DNA from 3 places in the Paenibacillus pasadenensis genome. Region 3 is predicted to be linked to each of the others. Evidence: riboswitches for the same ligand, from Rfam matches in the RefSeq annotation. Region 3 holds a riboswitch; each other region holds the start of a gene.
The links. A riboswitch is a leader RNA that binds a small molecule or an ion and turns the genes downstream of it on or off. The one in region 3 is predicted to bind thiamine pyrophosphate.

Region 1: it holds a riboswitch for thiamine pyrophosphate, as region 3 does, so the genes downstream of both, B8V81_RS11330 (ECF transporter S component) here and thiC (phosphomethylpyrimidine synthase ThiC) in region 3, are expected to answer to the same signal.
Region 2: it holds a riboswitch for thiamine pyrophosphate, as region 3 does, so the genes downstream of both, B8V81_RS23005 (ABC transporter substrate-binding protein) here and thiC (phosphomethylpyrimidine synthase ThiC) in region 3, are expected to answer to the same signal.

Annotation. Positions count from the first base shown of each region.
Region 1 is NZ_NFEZ01000004.1:359,211-364,147, forward strand. Features, by position in the region: gene B8V81_RS11325 (ABC transporter ATP-binding protein) at 1-1,756, opposite strand, end outside; gene B8V81_RS11330 (ECF transporter S component) at 1,761-2,378, opposite strand; TPP riboswitch at 2,638-2,747, opposite strand; gene B8V81_RS11335 (aldo/keto reductase) at 2,899-3,831, shown strand; gene B8V81_RS11340 (hypothetical protein) at 4,137-4,550, shown strand; gene B8V81_RS11345 (hypothetical protein) at 4,547-4,937, opposite strand, start outside.
Region 2 is NZ_NFEZ01000004.1:3,088,679-3,093,615, reverse strand. Features, by position in the region: gene B8V81_RS23015 (extracellular solute-binding protein) at 1-28, shown strand, start outside; gene B8V81_RS23010 (hypothetical protein) at 60-2,366, shown strand; TPP riboswitch at 2,503-2,610, shown strand; gene B8V81_RS23005 (ABC transporter substrate-binding protein) at 2,785-3,813, shown strand; gene B8V81_RS23000 (thiamine-binding protein) at 3,845-4,147, shown strand; gene B8V81_RS22995 (ABC transporter permease) at 4,137-4,937, shown strand, end outside.
Region 3 is NZ_NFEZ01000004.1:1,854,413-1,859,349, forward strand. Features, by position in the region: gene B8V81_RS17495 (leucine-rich repeat protein) at 1-1,998, shown strand, start outside; TPP riboswitch at 2,135-2,238, shown strand; gene thiC (phosphomethylpyrimidine synthase ThiC) at 2,608-4,368, shown strand; gene B8V81_RS25880 (ThiF family adenylyltransferase) at 4,523-4,937, shown strand, end outside.

The DNA.
Region 1 (4,937 bases), 1.5 Mb from region 3:
GAGCGGGAAGCTCCCGCACGACGCCCTGCTCCACCTGCCAGCGGCGGGTGGCGAAGCGGCGGACAAGCTCGTCGTCATGCGTCACCATGAGGATGGCGCAGCCGCTGCGGCGCAGCTCCTCGAGCTGCTCCATCATCGAAACGGTGCCGGCGGCGTCGAGGCCGAACGTCGGCTCGTCGAGCAGCAGCAGCCGCTGGCCGCAAGCCATCGCGGAGGCGACGCTCAGCCGGCGCTTCTGCCCCATCGACAGCTGGTACGGATGGCGCCGCTCCAGCCCGGCGAGCGCGAACCGCTCCAGCAGCGTCCGGACCCGGCCGTCCCGCTCGGGCGGTGACAGCCGCTCCGGCATCGAGAACGCCAGCTCCTCGGCGACGCTGTCCGTGACGAGCTGGAACTCGGGGTTCTGAAAGCAGTACGCCGCCAGCTCCGCCGCCTGCCGGGGCTTGCGCAGCCGGGCCTCCGGCGCGCCCAAAAGGCGCATCCGCCCTTCGCTGCGGACGAGCCGCATGATGGCGAGCAGCAGCGTGCTTTTGCCGGCGCCGTTGGCTCCGGTGACGGCGATCCAGTCGCCGGCGCAGACGGACAGCCGGTCGGCGCGCACCTTGACCTCGCGGCCCCGCATCCCGGCGAAGCCGTCCAGCTCCAGCAGCGGGGCGGGAAGCGGCGGCGTGCCTGCAGCGGGTGCAGCCGCGGCAGAAGCGTCCGCGCCTGGCGCTGCCGCTGCCGCTGCGAGAAGCGTCCCGCCGCCGGCCGGAACGGGCGCATGCGGCAAGACATGAGTCTCGTCGGCCGCATCGAGCGGAGCCGCCGCTCCCGCATGCGCTCCGCCGTCCGTGGAGCCGAAGCGGCCTGCCTTTGCCGCTGCCTCATCGTCCCAGAAGCCCGGGTACCAGACGCCGTAGCGACGCAGCTGCGCGCGGCAGTCGCGAAAGATCTCCTCCGGCGGGCCGTCCGCCTCCAGCCGTCCGTCCGGCGAGAACAGCAGGATGCGGTCCATATCCCCGGCGATGAGGTCGATCTTGTGCTCGACGATGAGCACGGTCCGGCCGTCCCAGATGCGGCGCAGCGCGTCCCATACCTGAGCTGTGCCTTCCGGGTCGAGCAGCGCGGTCGGCTCGTCGAGCAGCAGCGCGTCAGGATCGACGGCCAGCATCGAGGCGACGGCGAGCCGCTGCTTCATGCCTTGGGACAGCTCCGAGACGGCCGTGTGCGGGTCGGGCAGCTCTAGCCCGGCCTGCTCGAGGCAGGCCGCGATCCGCTCCGGCATCTGTTCGCGGGGGACGGCTTGGTTCTCCAGCGCAAAAGCGATCTCTTCGTCCGCATAAGGCATGCAGAACTGCGCTTCGGGATCCTGGAACACGTAGCCGGGCCGCTCCGGCACGACGAGCCGCTCCGCCTTCAGCGGAATCGGGATCGCTGACGGCACGAGGCCGCCGAGCACCTGCAGCAGCGTCGACTTGCCGCAGCCGCTCGGTCCGAGCAGCAGCACCTTCTCTCCGCGCCGGATCGTCACGTCGAGGTCGCGGAACAGCAGCGGCGCTTCTTCGCCGGGGTACTTGAGCCGCAGGCCGATCGCCTCGGCCGCGACCGGCACGGCCGCAGCGCCGCTCCGGGCAGGCGCTCCGGCGGCTTCCGTCCGCAGCGAGCCGGCAGCCGCGCGCTCCGCGTCCTGACTGGCCGCTTTTCCCGACTCCTCCGCGTTCCCCGACTCCGCCTCGTTACCCGGCGCTGCCGCGCCCCGGTTGAGGCCGCTCATCCGCTCAGCCATCCAGCGCGTCGTAGTCCTTGGCCGAAGCCGGACGCAGCAGGCTCGTCACGCCGGTGCGCTCCAGCGCGCGGGCGAGCGCCCAGGCGAACAGCCCGGCGATGACGACGCTGCCGAGCAGCCGCATGGAGACGAACAGCGCGTAGTTCCAGAACGCGAGCTGGTCGATGTAGCCGTAGTAGCGGTCGATGAAGATCGAGGCGACGGCGGCGCCGACGGAGGCGAGCACGGCGACGATCGGACCGGCCTTGCGGTACAGGAACAGCGCGAAGAACAGCTCGGCGCCGAGGCCCTGGAACAGGCCGTACCAGAGCGTCGAGATGCCCCACGATCCGCCGAGGAACGCCTCGATCGCGGCGGCGGCGACTTCCGCGAGGATGGCGACGCCGGGCTTGCGGATGAGCAGGAACGCGAACGTGCCGGCCATGAACCACATGCCGTAGCTGAGCTGCTCGGCGTGCAGGCCGAGCGGCTTGAGGACGTCGTACATCGGCCCCCAGATCTTGTAGACGAGGCCGAAGACGACCGAGACGACGATCGTGACGAGGATGTCGGCGAGGGTGAGGCGATTGCCGGCGCGCGTCGCGCGGCCGGAGGCTGGTGCGGTGGACATGGGATCAGCTTCCTTTCGGATGGGGAATCGGTCTCTCACAGCGGCATGATCCCGGAGCGGCTGCTGTCGGCGGATGCGAAAAAAAGCCCGCCGGACAGCCGGCGGGCAGATGGAATCGGACAGGCGCGCCTCGCGTCCCCCTATGGCGGCGGAACGCAGGACTCGGCCGGCCTGCACGCGGCAGGCCGGACAGGAAAGGCTCCGCCCGCCCGGACGGAGCGGCGGACGGAAGTCCCTAAGCGGACAGGGCCTTTCCCAAGTTGGCGCGATGCATTCTCTCTACGCTGGCATTACCCAGATCAGATCAATGGTCAGCGGCATGCGGCCGCAGTCTCAGCCCGACTTCATCGAGCCCCCATGCATGCTATGAAAGTGCTCTTACTATACCTTGGAAAATCCGGTTCGGCAATAGGGAGTGCCGGCGGGCGGCAGGACGGGCATTGCGGACGGAGTTGAGGGCGTCGGCGGTTGCATCCGTTTTCAAAGGCGGGTAAGCTGGAAGAAAAGGAGGGATTGGCCAATGAAATATCGTCGCTTGGGCAAAACGGAGCTGAACGTGTCGGTCGTCGGCATCGGCACCTGGCAATTCGGCGGGGAGTGGGGCATGGACTTCTCGCAGGACGAGGCGGACGCGATTCTCGACAAGGGCGCGGAGCTCGGCATCAACCTCATCGACACGGCGGAATGCTACGGAGACCATCTGTCGGAGCAGCTCATCGGAGGGTACCTCAGCCGCCGCAGGCGCGAGGACTGGATCGTCGCCACGAAGTTCGGCCATCATTTCCACGAGCGGTTCAAGCGGACCGACGTGTACGACGCGGAGGATGTCGTGCGGCAGCTCGACGCCTCGCTCAAAGCGCTGCGCACCGACTACGTGGACCTGTACCAGTTCCACTCGGGTCCGGACGCGGCGTTCGACAACGACGACCTGTGGACGGCGCTGGACAAGCAGGTGCAGGCAGGCAAGATCCGCCATCTGGGCACCTCCATCGGCAGCAACGACAACCTCCACCAGACCGAGGCCTCGACGCGGGTCGGCTCGCAGGCGATCCAGGTCGTCTACAATCGGCTCGACCGCAAGCCGGAGGAGCGCGTCTTCCCGGCCTGCGAGGCGCAGGATCTCGGCGTGCTGGCGCGGGTGCCGCTAGCGAGCGGCTTCCTGAGCGGCAAGTACAAGCCGGGCACGGAGTTCGGCGCGACCGACGTGCGCCACCGCCAGGATGCGGAGCAGGTGCGCCGCCGCCTCGAGGAAGTGGAGCGCATCGCTGCGGAAGAAGTGCCGGAGGGCGTCGACATGGCGGCATGGGCGCTCGCCTGGTGCCTGCGCCATCCGGCGGTGACGTCGGTCATCCCCGGCTGCAAAAATCCGCAGCAGGTGCAGAGCAACGCCGATGCCGTCGCGCTGGTGACGGAGCCGCATCCGCAGGATGTCCCGGCTCCGGCGCGGGCGTAAGGCGGGGGACGGCAGCGTGCGGACGCAGGGGCGGGCGTAGGCGCGGAGCGAGCGTAGGCGGCGCGGCCCGCGCCTAAGCGCCGGCGAGGCGCAGGCGAGCGTCAAGCCTGCCAGGGCCGCCGATGCCCAGGGCCGGCGGCTCGCGAAGGGCAGGTTCAGCCCCCTTTAGAATCGTCAGCGCGTCGACAAGGAGCCTTCATCCACACCGTGGATGAAGGCTCCTTTCGTTTTCGAGGTTGGATCGCGCGGGCAAGCAGGGAGGAAGGCTGGAGCAACGCGAGTAGAGGCTGCAGCCGGAAAAAGTCGTGCTGCAGGCCGCGCGGACGCGCCAGCCGGAGCTGCAGCCGGAAAAAGTCGTGCTGCAGGCTGCGCGGATGCGCCAGCCGGAGCTGCAGCCGGAAAAAGTCGTGCTGCAGGCTGCGCGGATGCGCCAGCCGGAGCTGCAGCCGGAAAAAGTCGTGCTGCCGGCCGCGCGGACGCGCCAGCCGGAGCTGCAGCCGGAAAAAGTCGGGCTGCCGGCTGCGCGGATGCGCCAGCCGGAGCTGCAGCCGGAAAAAGTCGTGCTGCCGGCCGCCCGGACGCGCCAGACGGAGCTGCAGCCGGAAAAAGTCGTGCTGCCGGCCGCGCGGACGCGCCAGCCGGAGCTGCAGCCGGAAAAAGTCGGGCTGCCGGCTGCCCGGACGCGCCAGATGGAGCTGCAGCCGGAAAAAATCCGCTAGCGGGCCCGCTCTTTGCCGAGTACGGTCTTGCCGTCCTGCGACAAGTACACGGTCAGCGTGCCCGCATCGCCCGGCCCTATGACGCGGAAGCGGACCGCATGCACGGTCCGGCCTTCATGCTCCGCGCCGATCCGCTGCGCCAGCTCCGGGCCTGCCGTCATTGCCGAGACGGCGGAATCCTTCGGGCTGGCCGGCAGCAGCCGGCTCTCCTCCGGCGTCAGGCCGGCATATGCGGCCAGCACCACCCTCTTCCGCGCCGAGGCGGCTTCGTCCGGAGCGGCCTTGCCGATGGCCGCCCAGCCGTCTCCGGAGGCGGGCGGCCCGATCAGCAGCCAGGCTGCGGCGGCGGATCCGGCGGCAAAGATCAGAAGCGGCAGCAGCCAGGCG
Region 2 (4,937 bases), 1.2 Mb from region 3:
AGTCGTGCAGCTGCAGATGCCGAACTGATCCGGGCGCTTGCCCGAAAGGAGGCCGCGACATGAAGCGGGAGGAAGCGGGCCGGCAGGAGCGGACGGGATTCCAGGAATCCCGTCCGTACGGGCCCAAGTACGATCTGCGGACGGATTTCGTCATGGTGTACGGCATTTCGGACGATCTGCCCGAGCGGATCGAGGGCTGGAGGAAGGCCGGCTACACGATCCATCTCATGACCGGCGTCTCGTGGGGCGAATACCAGGATTACCTGTACGGCAGGTTCGACGGGCGGGAGCACTGGGACGAGGCGCAGAAGCTGCGCTCCGGCGACCCGATGCTGCACGGCAAGGACGTGCCGTACATGGCGCCGACGATCTCGTTCGCCCGGTATTTGGCGGAGCAGATCCGCCGGGCGATCGACTGCGGCGTCGAGGCGATCCATCTGGAGGAGCCGGAGTTCTGGGCGCAGTCGGGCTACGAGGAGGCGTTCAAGCGGGAGTGGCGGAGCTATTACGGCGAGGACTGGCAGGAGCCGCATCGCTCGCCGGACGCCCAGTACCGGGCCTCGAAGCTGAAGGCGGCGATGTATGCGCGCACGCTCGAGCGCATCTGCGGCGAGATGAAGGAATACGCGCTCGTCGCCTATGATCGGGCGATCCGCTTCTACGTGCCGACGCACAGCCTGATCAACTACGCCCAGTGGCGGATCGTCAGCCCGGAGGCGCTGCTCGTCTCGATGCCGTCATGCGACGGCTATATCGCCCAGATCTGGACCGGCACGGCGCGCACGGCCAACGTCTATCAGGGCGTGCGCCGCGAGCGCACGTTCGAGACGGCCTATTTGGAATATGGCATCATGCAGGAGCTGACGCGCGGCACCGGCCGCGAGATGTGGTTCCTGCACGATCCGATCGAGGACAATCCGCGCTACAGCTGGAGCGACTACCGCCGCAACTACCGGGCGACGGTCGTCGCCTCCCTGCTGCATCCGGACGTGAAGCAGTACGAGGTGTGCCCGTGGCCGTGGCGGGTGTTCGAGCTGGACTATCCGACCGAGGACGGCAGCGGCAAGGAGCCGATCCCCGAAGCCTACAAGACGGAGCTGCTGACCGTCATGAACCTGCTGCGAGACATGCATCGCCACGAGGAGGCTCCCGATCCGTCCGGCGCCGGGGCCGGACCGTCCGGCATCGGCCTCTGCCTGGCCAACTCGTCCATGTACCAGCGGGGCGACGTGCTCGGGGAGGGAGAGGATGGAGGCGAGTTCAACGACGACGGCACGGAGGCGGCGGACGGACTGACGACGCGGCAGCTGGAGCTGCTGGACTTCTCGGCCTTTTACGGACTGGCGCTGCCGCCGGTCAAGAATGGCATCCCGCTGCGCCCGGTCCAGCTCGACAACATCCTGACGTTCCCCGGCTATCTCGAGGGCTACCGCGTCCTGCTGCTCAGCTACGAGTTCATGAAGCCGGAGCATCCCGGCATCCATCAGGCGCTCGCCCAATGGGCGCGGGAGGGCGGCGTGCTGATCTATGCCGGCGACGGCTCGGATCCGTTCCACGGCGTGCGCGAATGGTGGAATCGCGGGGCGGGAAGCCGCGTCTACGAGCGTCCCGAGCAGCATCTGTTCGAGGCGATGGGGCTAGGCCGGGAACCGGAGCCGGGCGAGCATGCCGTCGGGGAGGGCGCGCTGCTGCATCTGCGCTGCCATCCGGCCGAGCTGTCGCGCTCCGCGGCAGGCGCGGAGCGCGTGCTCGGCGCGATCCGGCGCGCGCTGGAGCTGCGCGGCGAGGCGGACGACTACCGCGAGAGCGGCTTGCTGCGCATCCGGCGCGGTCCTTATGTGATCGCGCATGCGCTGGACGAGAGCGAAGCGGCAGGCGGCTCGGCCGTGCTCGAGGGAGCGTTTGTCGATCTGTTCGACGCGGAGCTGACGGTGCGGAATCGGATCGAGCTCGCGCCGGGCGAGGACGCCCTGCTGTACGATCTGGGCGAAGCGGCCGGCGGCTGGGGCGAGGAGGAGCCGGCACAGGCAGGCTCTGCGCACGCCGGCCCGGGAGCGGCGGAGGCGGCGCGGCGCGCCTCCGTGCTTGTCAGCTCCTCCCGCGTCCGGGACGCGGCTCGGGAAGGCGGACGGTTCCGCTACGTGTCGGAGTCGCCGTCCGAGATGACGGTGAGCACGAGGCTGCGCGCTTGTTCCATGCCGAGCCGCATCCGCGCCTGCGCGGCGGATATCCCGCTGGCCGGGCCGGGCGCTGACGCATCCGGCGGCCATGCGGTAGAGGCGGAGTTCCATGCCGCCTCGTCCACGCTGCTGCTGCGCCACGAAGGCCGCCCTGCGGGCGTCCGCGTCGAGCTGGAGTGGCTCTGACAAAAGCGGCGTCCGGCCGGGAGGGCGCTAACGGGCCTGCGGGCTTGCAGGCTTGCGGACTTGCCGCAATCCGGCCGCGTCCTTTTTCAATCCGGTTGCAATCGGCCCGAGCTCTGCTATAATGGCACTATTGACAACCGCATAGCTGGGGAGCTGGCGCACGCCGGCTGAGAGGGGAGAAGCATCCCGACCCGTACACCTGATCTGGATAATGCCAGCGTAGGAACCGTATGCAGCCGACTCGCCGCGGAGCAGCCCTTTCGGGAGCTTCCGTACGCAAGTCTCGATCTGCGATCCATCACGACGTCTTCCTTGGGGAGACGTCTTTTTTTGTTCGGGCGGGATCGGCTGCGCGGATCGGCCGGCGGACGGCGACGAAGGCGATGCGGCATGAGAGAGAAGAAAGCAGGGGAGAGACATGGGGAGCAAGACAAGATGGACAAGCGGCATGCTGACGGCGGCGCTGGCGCTCGCGCTGGCCGCCTGCGGCGGCAGCGCCGAGCAGGAGAACGGCGGAGCGGCGGCGACGGACGCGCCGCTGCAAAAGGTGAAGGTCGTGCTCGACTGGACGCCGAATACGAACCATACCGGCCTTTATGTGGCGCGCGACAAGGGGTACTTCAAGGAGCAAGGGCTCGACGTCGAGATCGTGCAGCCGCCCGAAGGGACGGCCGCCGATACGCTCGTCGCCAAGGGCGAGGCGGAGTTCGGCATCGGCTATCAGGAAAACCTGACGCTCGCGCGCACGCAGGAGCTGCCGCTCGTCTCGGTCGCGGCGGTCATCCAGCACAATACGTCGGGCTTCGCCTCGCCGGCGGACAAGGGCATCAAGGAGCCCAAAGACTTTGAGGGCAAGACGTACGGCGGCTGGGGAGCGCCGGTCGAGCAGGAGGTGCTCGCCTCGCTCATGCAGGAGCAGCAGGCGGATGTCGGCCAGGTCAAGATCGTCAACATGGGCAACGCCGACTTCTTCACCGCCGTCAAGCGCGACATCGACTTCGCCTGGATCTTCTACGGATGGACGGGCGTCGAGGCGGAGCTGCGCGGCGAGCAGCTGAACATGGTCTATCTGACCGACTATAGCGACAAGCTCGACTACTATACTCCGCTGCTGCAGACGAGCGAGAAGCTGATCGCCGAGCGGCCGGAGCTCGTGCGCGCGTTCGTCGCCGGCGCGGCAGCCGGCTACGAGGACGCGATCCGCGATCCGGAAGGGGCGGCGGAAACGCTGATCGCGGCCGTGCCCGATCTGAATCCGGAGCTCGTGCGCGCCAGCCAGAAGTGGCTGAGCCCGAAATACCAGGATGACGCCGCCCGCTGGGGCGAGCAGAAGGCCGAGGTGTGGAACGGGTACGCCGACTGGATGGTCGAGCACGGCCTGATGGACGCCAAGCCGGACCTGGCGAAGGCGTTCACGAACGAGTTCCTGCCCGCAGACGGAAATTGATCCCTGTTTCGAACGAGAGGAGAGCATCGACATGGCCAACGCGCTGGTAAGCATCCAGATTTTGCCGACGACGCCGGGAGGAGAAAGCGTCCTGCCGTACGTCGACCGGGCGATCGACATCATCAAGGAGGCCGGCGTGCCTTATCGCGTCGCTCCGCTGGAGACGACGATGGAGGGCGACCTGCAGCAGCTGCTCGCGGTCGTCGCCCGCATGAGCGAGGCGCTGGCCGAGCTCGGCTGCCCGTCCGTCATCTCCCAGGTGAAAATCTACTACAATCCGGGCAGCGGAGCCTCGATGGACCGCCTGCTCGAAAAGTATCCGGATGGCCGGTAGCGGCCATCGCGGGCCGGATCGGAACGAGGCGGACGGACGCGAAGCCGTCCGGCGCGACGCGGCAGCCGATGGCGCAGCGTCAGGGCGGGCCGGAGCGGCGGCCAATGGCGCTAAGTCGGCGCGTGCGCGGGCCGGCGGCCGAACGCGCTCGCGGCTGAAGGCGGCGTGGCCGCCGCTCGCCGTGCTCGCGGCGCTGCTGCTGCTCTGGGAGGCGGCAGTGCGGCTGTGGGGCGTCGAGGCATGGCTCATGCCTTCGCCGGGCCGCATCCTGGCCGATGCGTGGGAAGCGCGAGAGCGGCTCGCCGGCCATGCCGGCGCGACGCTGAGCCTGACGCTGCTCGGCTTCGCGGGAGGATCGGCGGCGGGCTTCGCGCTCGCCGCCTTGCTGCATCTGCTGCCGCTCGTGCGCGCCGGCGTCTACCCGCTGCTCGTGCTGTCGCAAAACGTGCCGATCATCGCGCTCGGGCCGCTGCTCGTCATCTGGTTCGGCTTCGGGCTGCTGCCGAAGCTGCTGCTCGTCATGCTCGTCTGCTTCTTCCCCGTCTGCGTCGCGATGCTCGGCGGGCTGCGCGGCGCCGATCCGGCGCTGGAGCGCTATCTGCGCATGATCGGGGCCGGCCGCTGGCGGCGCTTCGTCAGCCTCGAGCTGCCGAGCTCCGCTCCGCATCTGTTCTCCGGGCTCAAGCTGGCGGCATCGTACAGCGTGACGAGCGCGGTCGTCGCCGAATGGATCGGCTCGGACCGCGGACTCGGCTATTTCATGCTGCTGTCGTCCAAAGGCTTCAAGACG
Region 3 (4,937 bases):
ATGGGGAACTCGATTACGGCGATCAACCGCGGCGGCTTCTCGGGAGCAAAAGCATTGGCTTCGGTCGACCTGCCCGATTCATTGGTCTACATTGGGGATGAGGCTTTCTCCAACAGCGGCTTGACCTCCGTCGCCATCCCGAATTCCGTTCGCTATTTGGGGTCTCGGGCTTTCAATCAAGTCAAGGAAGCTAAACTCGGCGGCTCGGTCGATGCGTTCGGATGGAGAACCTTCTCCAACGATGCGCAGCTCTCCGTCGTCCTGAACTCTCAACGGGAAGACCTCGTCAAGTTCAATACACTGGAGCGGCTCCCGGCTCTAAAATGGGACGGAAGCACGACCATTCCGACTCTGGACAGCTCCATCGTACCGGCAGAAGCAGTGGCGACCATCACGACCGATCGCTCGACGAGAGCTGAGCTTAATCCGAACCACGCTCAGGTTTCCACCTCGATCTATGGCAAGCTGATCGTAGACGGCAGCCTGATCATTCCAGAAGATGAAGTGTTATTCTTGTCCGGCGACCTGGTCGTAAATGGAAAAGTCACGGGCAAAGGAACGATCCGGTATGCCGAAGGGGCAACCTTCGACAAATCCAGAATCGACCCTACGGTTACTGTGATCTCAGATGAGGATGCCAACAATCCTCATATTCCGACGCCGACGCCATCGCCGACACCGACACCGTCATCGACACCGTCATCAACACCGTCATCAACACCGTCATCAACACCGACGCCGTCACCGGCTCCGTCCGATCCGGGCATTCCGACGGCGTCGCCGGCTCCAAGCGTGCAACCGTCTCCGGTCATTTCGAATACAGAACATACAATCAGAAGCACCGAAACCGTTCAGGACGGCATGATGATGGTCACCGTCACGGACGCCGATCTGACGGCAGCCATTGCTTCCGCTGGAAATTCCGCTGGATCCTTGGTTATCTCGACCAACAAGGAGCAGGCCAAGCTTGTATTGACAGGCCGGCAAGTCGAACTGCTCTCAGCCTTGCCGAAGAAGAGCACGGTTGTCTTCAGCGCTGGCGGATCGTCCGTTGTTCTGCCGCTGTCTCTGATGAGCCTCGCTCCCTCCAATTCCAGTCTCGAATTGGAAATCAAGCCGGCTGCTGATTCCAGCGCTTTCGTCACTGCTTTAGGAAATGGCAAACTAATCGGCCAACCCGTCTCATTTGAGGCCGACTGGACAACTGCAGCCGGTCGCAAGCCCGTGGACATCCCGAACCATCTATTCATCACCCGAACATTCACTGTACCCGGCAGCTTCGAGCTTGACGAGGCAGGAGTGCTGTATGAAGAAGACGGTGCCGTCTCTCCCGTAGCTTCCATCTTGAGCAAGCAAGCGGACGGCACGACGAAGGTGACCGTCAGCCGCCCTGGCTTCTCGGTGTACGCCTTGGCGACTCGAACCGTGAACTTTACTGATCTTGACGACTCCGCCGCCGCTCGCGTGATCGAGGCTTTGGCCGGCAAGTGGATCATCAACGGTACATCAGCGACGACTTATTCGCCCGATGCCAGCCTGAGCCGCGCCGAATTCACCGCCCTGCTCGTCCGGGCACTCGGTCTGAAGTCAACAGCGCTCGCCTCTTTCACCGATGTAAAAAAAGGCGACTGGTTTGCTGCCGACGTGGCGGCGGCCAGCGAAGCGGGGTTGATCCAAGGCATCGGCAAGGGAAAATTCGCGCCACATGACAAAGTCTCCCGTCAGGATCTGGCTGTTATCCTGGAGCGGGCATTGAAGCTTGCCGGCATCGAGTTGACGACCGATCAAACGGTCGCTTACACAGACCTGGCACATGCGGCCGCTTATGCCAGAGAAAGCATCCAGAAGCTTACGAACGCGGGCGTCTTGAACGGTTACTTGCTTTCGGGCAAGACCTATTATCAGCCCAACGCCCCGGCTGACCGTGAATTCGCCGCCGTAGCCCTGTACCAATGGCTCCTTAAGGCCAAGCTGATGAACGGATTCGATTTGAGCTAGTTTGAACTACCAATAGATTAGAAACTTAAGTTTAAAACCACATGCGAGAACACTCCTTGTGGTTTTTTTTTATTATTTGTAGAATGAAAAGTTCGAACTTGACGACACCTGAAAGACAGCGTATATTCAAAACCAAGATATCCACTAGGGGCGCCCGCAAGGGCTGAGATAAAGCGAAGCTTTGGTCCCTTTGAACCTGATCTGGGTCATGCCAGCGTAGGAAAGTGGTCGAATCGCGCAACGTTTGTATCGGTCTGCGTCCATTCGCCGCTTCCTGTCCGGGAGGCGGCTTTTTTGCGCCTCGCCAAGCGGATGGGAAGGAGGCGACGACGTTCGGATAAGAAGGGGAAAGGCAAAAGAGACAAGGGCGGCACGGTCGGAAGGCTTCGCCGGCTGCCTTGCGTCGAAGGCGGGGGAATCACTCCCATCCGGACTGCCCTTGAACCCTTCTCCCGAAGCCCGCCCCAACCTGGCGGCGGGCGCAGACCTGGCCAAGCCCCTCCGTGCCGGCTCGAGGGCGAGCCGTCACGGAACGATGCGCGAGCACGGCTTTCTTTGCTCTCTAGCCTCCTAGCGGATATTCCACAACCGCGAGGAGGTTTTTTTCATATGCCCATCCTGACGAAGCCGCTGCCGGGGAGCCGCAAGGCCTACATCGACGGAAAGACGCCGGGCGTGCGCGTGCCGGTGCGCGAGATCGCGCTGACGGACAGCGACATGCGCGGACAGCAGGTGCACAACGAGCCGGTGCGCGTGTACGACTCCAGCGGTCCGTATACGGACGAAAGCTATGTCGCGGACATCCGGCGCGGCTTGCCCGCCTTGCGAGAGCGCTGGATCGCGGAGCGAGCCGACACGGAAGCCTACGACGGCCGCGAGGTGCGTCCGGAGGACAACGGCTTTACAGATGCGGAGAAGGCGGCGGCAAAAGGCGCGGAGCGGTTCCCGCCGACCGGCCGCAAGCCGCTGCGGGCGAAGCCCGGCCGCAACGTGACGCAGCTGCATTACGCGCGGCGCGGCATCGTGACGCCGGAGATGGAGTTCATCGCCCTCCGGGAGGGCATGGAGCCGGAGTTCGTGCGCAGCGAGGTGGCCGCCGGCCGCGCGATCATTCCCGCCAACATCAACCACCCGGAGATCGAGCCGATGATCATCGGGCGGCATTTTCATGTGAAGATCAACGCCAACATCGGCAACTCCGCCGTCGCCTCCTCGATCGAGGAGGAGGTCGAGAAGATGACGTGGGCGACGCGCTGGGGCGCGGACACGATCATGGACCTGTCCACCGGCAAGAACATCCATACGACCCGCGAATGGATCGTGCGCAACTCGCCCGTCCCGGTCGGCACGGTGCCGATCTATCAAGCGCTGGAGAAGGTGAACGGCAAGGCGGAGGACCTCAGCTGGGAGGTGTTCCGCGACACGCTGATCGAGCAGGCCGAGCAGGGCGTCGACTACTTCACGATCCATGCGGGCGTGCTGCTGCGCTACGTGCCGCTGACGGCGAAGCGCGTGACGGGCATCGTCAGCCGCGGGGGCTCGATCCTGGCGGCGTGGTGCCTCGCGCATCATCGGGAGAACTTCCTGTATACGCATTTCGAGGAGATCTGCGAGATCATGAAGGCGTACGACGTCAGCTTCTCGCTCGGCGACGGCCTTCGTCCCGGCTCGATCGCCGACGCCAACGACGAAGCGCAGTTCGCGGAGCTGGACACGCTCGGCGAGCTGACGAAGATCGCCTGGAAGCATGACGTGCAGGTGATGATCGAGGGCCCCGGCCATGTTCCGATGCATCTCATCAAGGAGAACATGGACCGCCAGCTCGCGGTGTGCGACGAGGCGCCTTTTTACACCCTTGGTCCGCTGACGACGGACATCGCGCCGGGATACGACCATATCACGAGCGCGATCGGGGCGGCGATGATCGGCTGGTTCGGGACGGCGATGCTGTGCTACGTGACGCCGAAGGAGCATCTGGGCCTGCCGAACAAGGAGGATGTGAAGGAGGGCGTCATCACCTACAAGATTGCTGCCCACGCGGCCGATCTGGCCAAGGGCCATCCGCGCGCGAGGCTGCGCGACGACGCGCTGTCCAAGGCGCGCTTCGAGTTCCGCTGGCGCGACCAGTTCCATCTGTCGCTCGATCCCGAGCGGGCGATGAGCTATCACGACGAGACGCTGCCCGCCGAGGGCGCGAAGACGGCGCATTTCTGCTCGATGTGCGGACCGAAGTTCTGCAGCATGCGCATCACGCAGGACATCCGCGACTATGCGGAGCGCGAGGGGCTGGAGACAGCGGAGGCGATCGAGGCGGGCATGAAGGAGCAGGCGGACGCCTTCAAGGCGGGCGGCGGCAAGATTTATGCGTGAGGAGAGGCGGACGGAGGGAGAGGCGGTCGCAGGCGGGACCGGTCAGACGGAGGAAGGAACGGTCTTAGGCGAGGTCGGTCGGACGGAGGGAGAGTTGGTCGCAGGCGGGACCGGACGGATGGAGCCAGGAGCGAGAGCAGGGATGGCTGGCGGGATGGAAAAGGTCGGTCGGACGGAGGAAGGAGCGGTCGCAGGGCTGAGCGCGGAGCGGCGCGAGCGCTTCTCGCGGCAGATGCGGTTCGCGCCGATCGGCGAAAAAGGCCAGCTGGCGCTATTCCGCTCCCGCGTGCTGATCGCCGGCGTCGGCTCGCTCGGCTGCGCGCTGGCACAGCATATGGCGCGGGCGGGCGTCGGCTCGATCGTGCTCGCCGACCGCGACTATGTCGAGTGGAGCAATCTGCAGCGGCAGATGCTGTTCGACGAGGAGGATGCGCGGCAGTGCCTGCCCAAGGCGGTCGCGGCGGTGGAAAAGCTGCGTCGCGTCGACAGCGGTCTTGCGGCGGAGGCGGTCGTCGCCGACTTGACGGCGCCGGGCGTGCTGGAGAAGGCGGCTGCCGGCTGCGATCTCG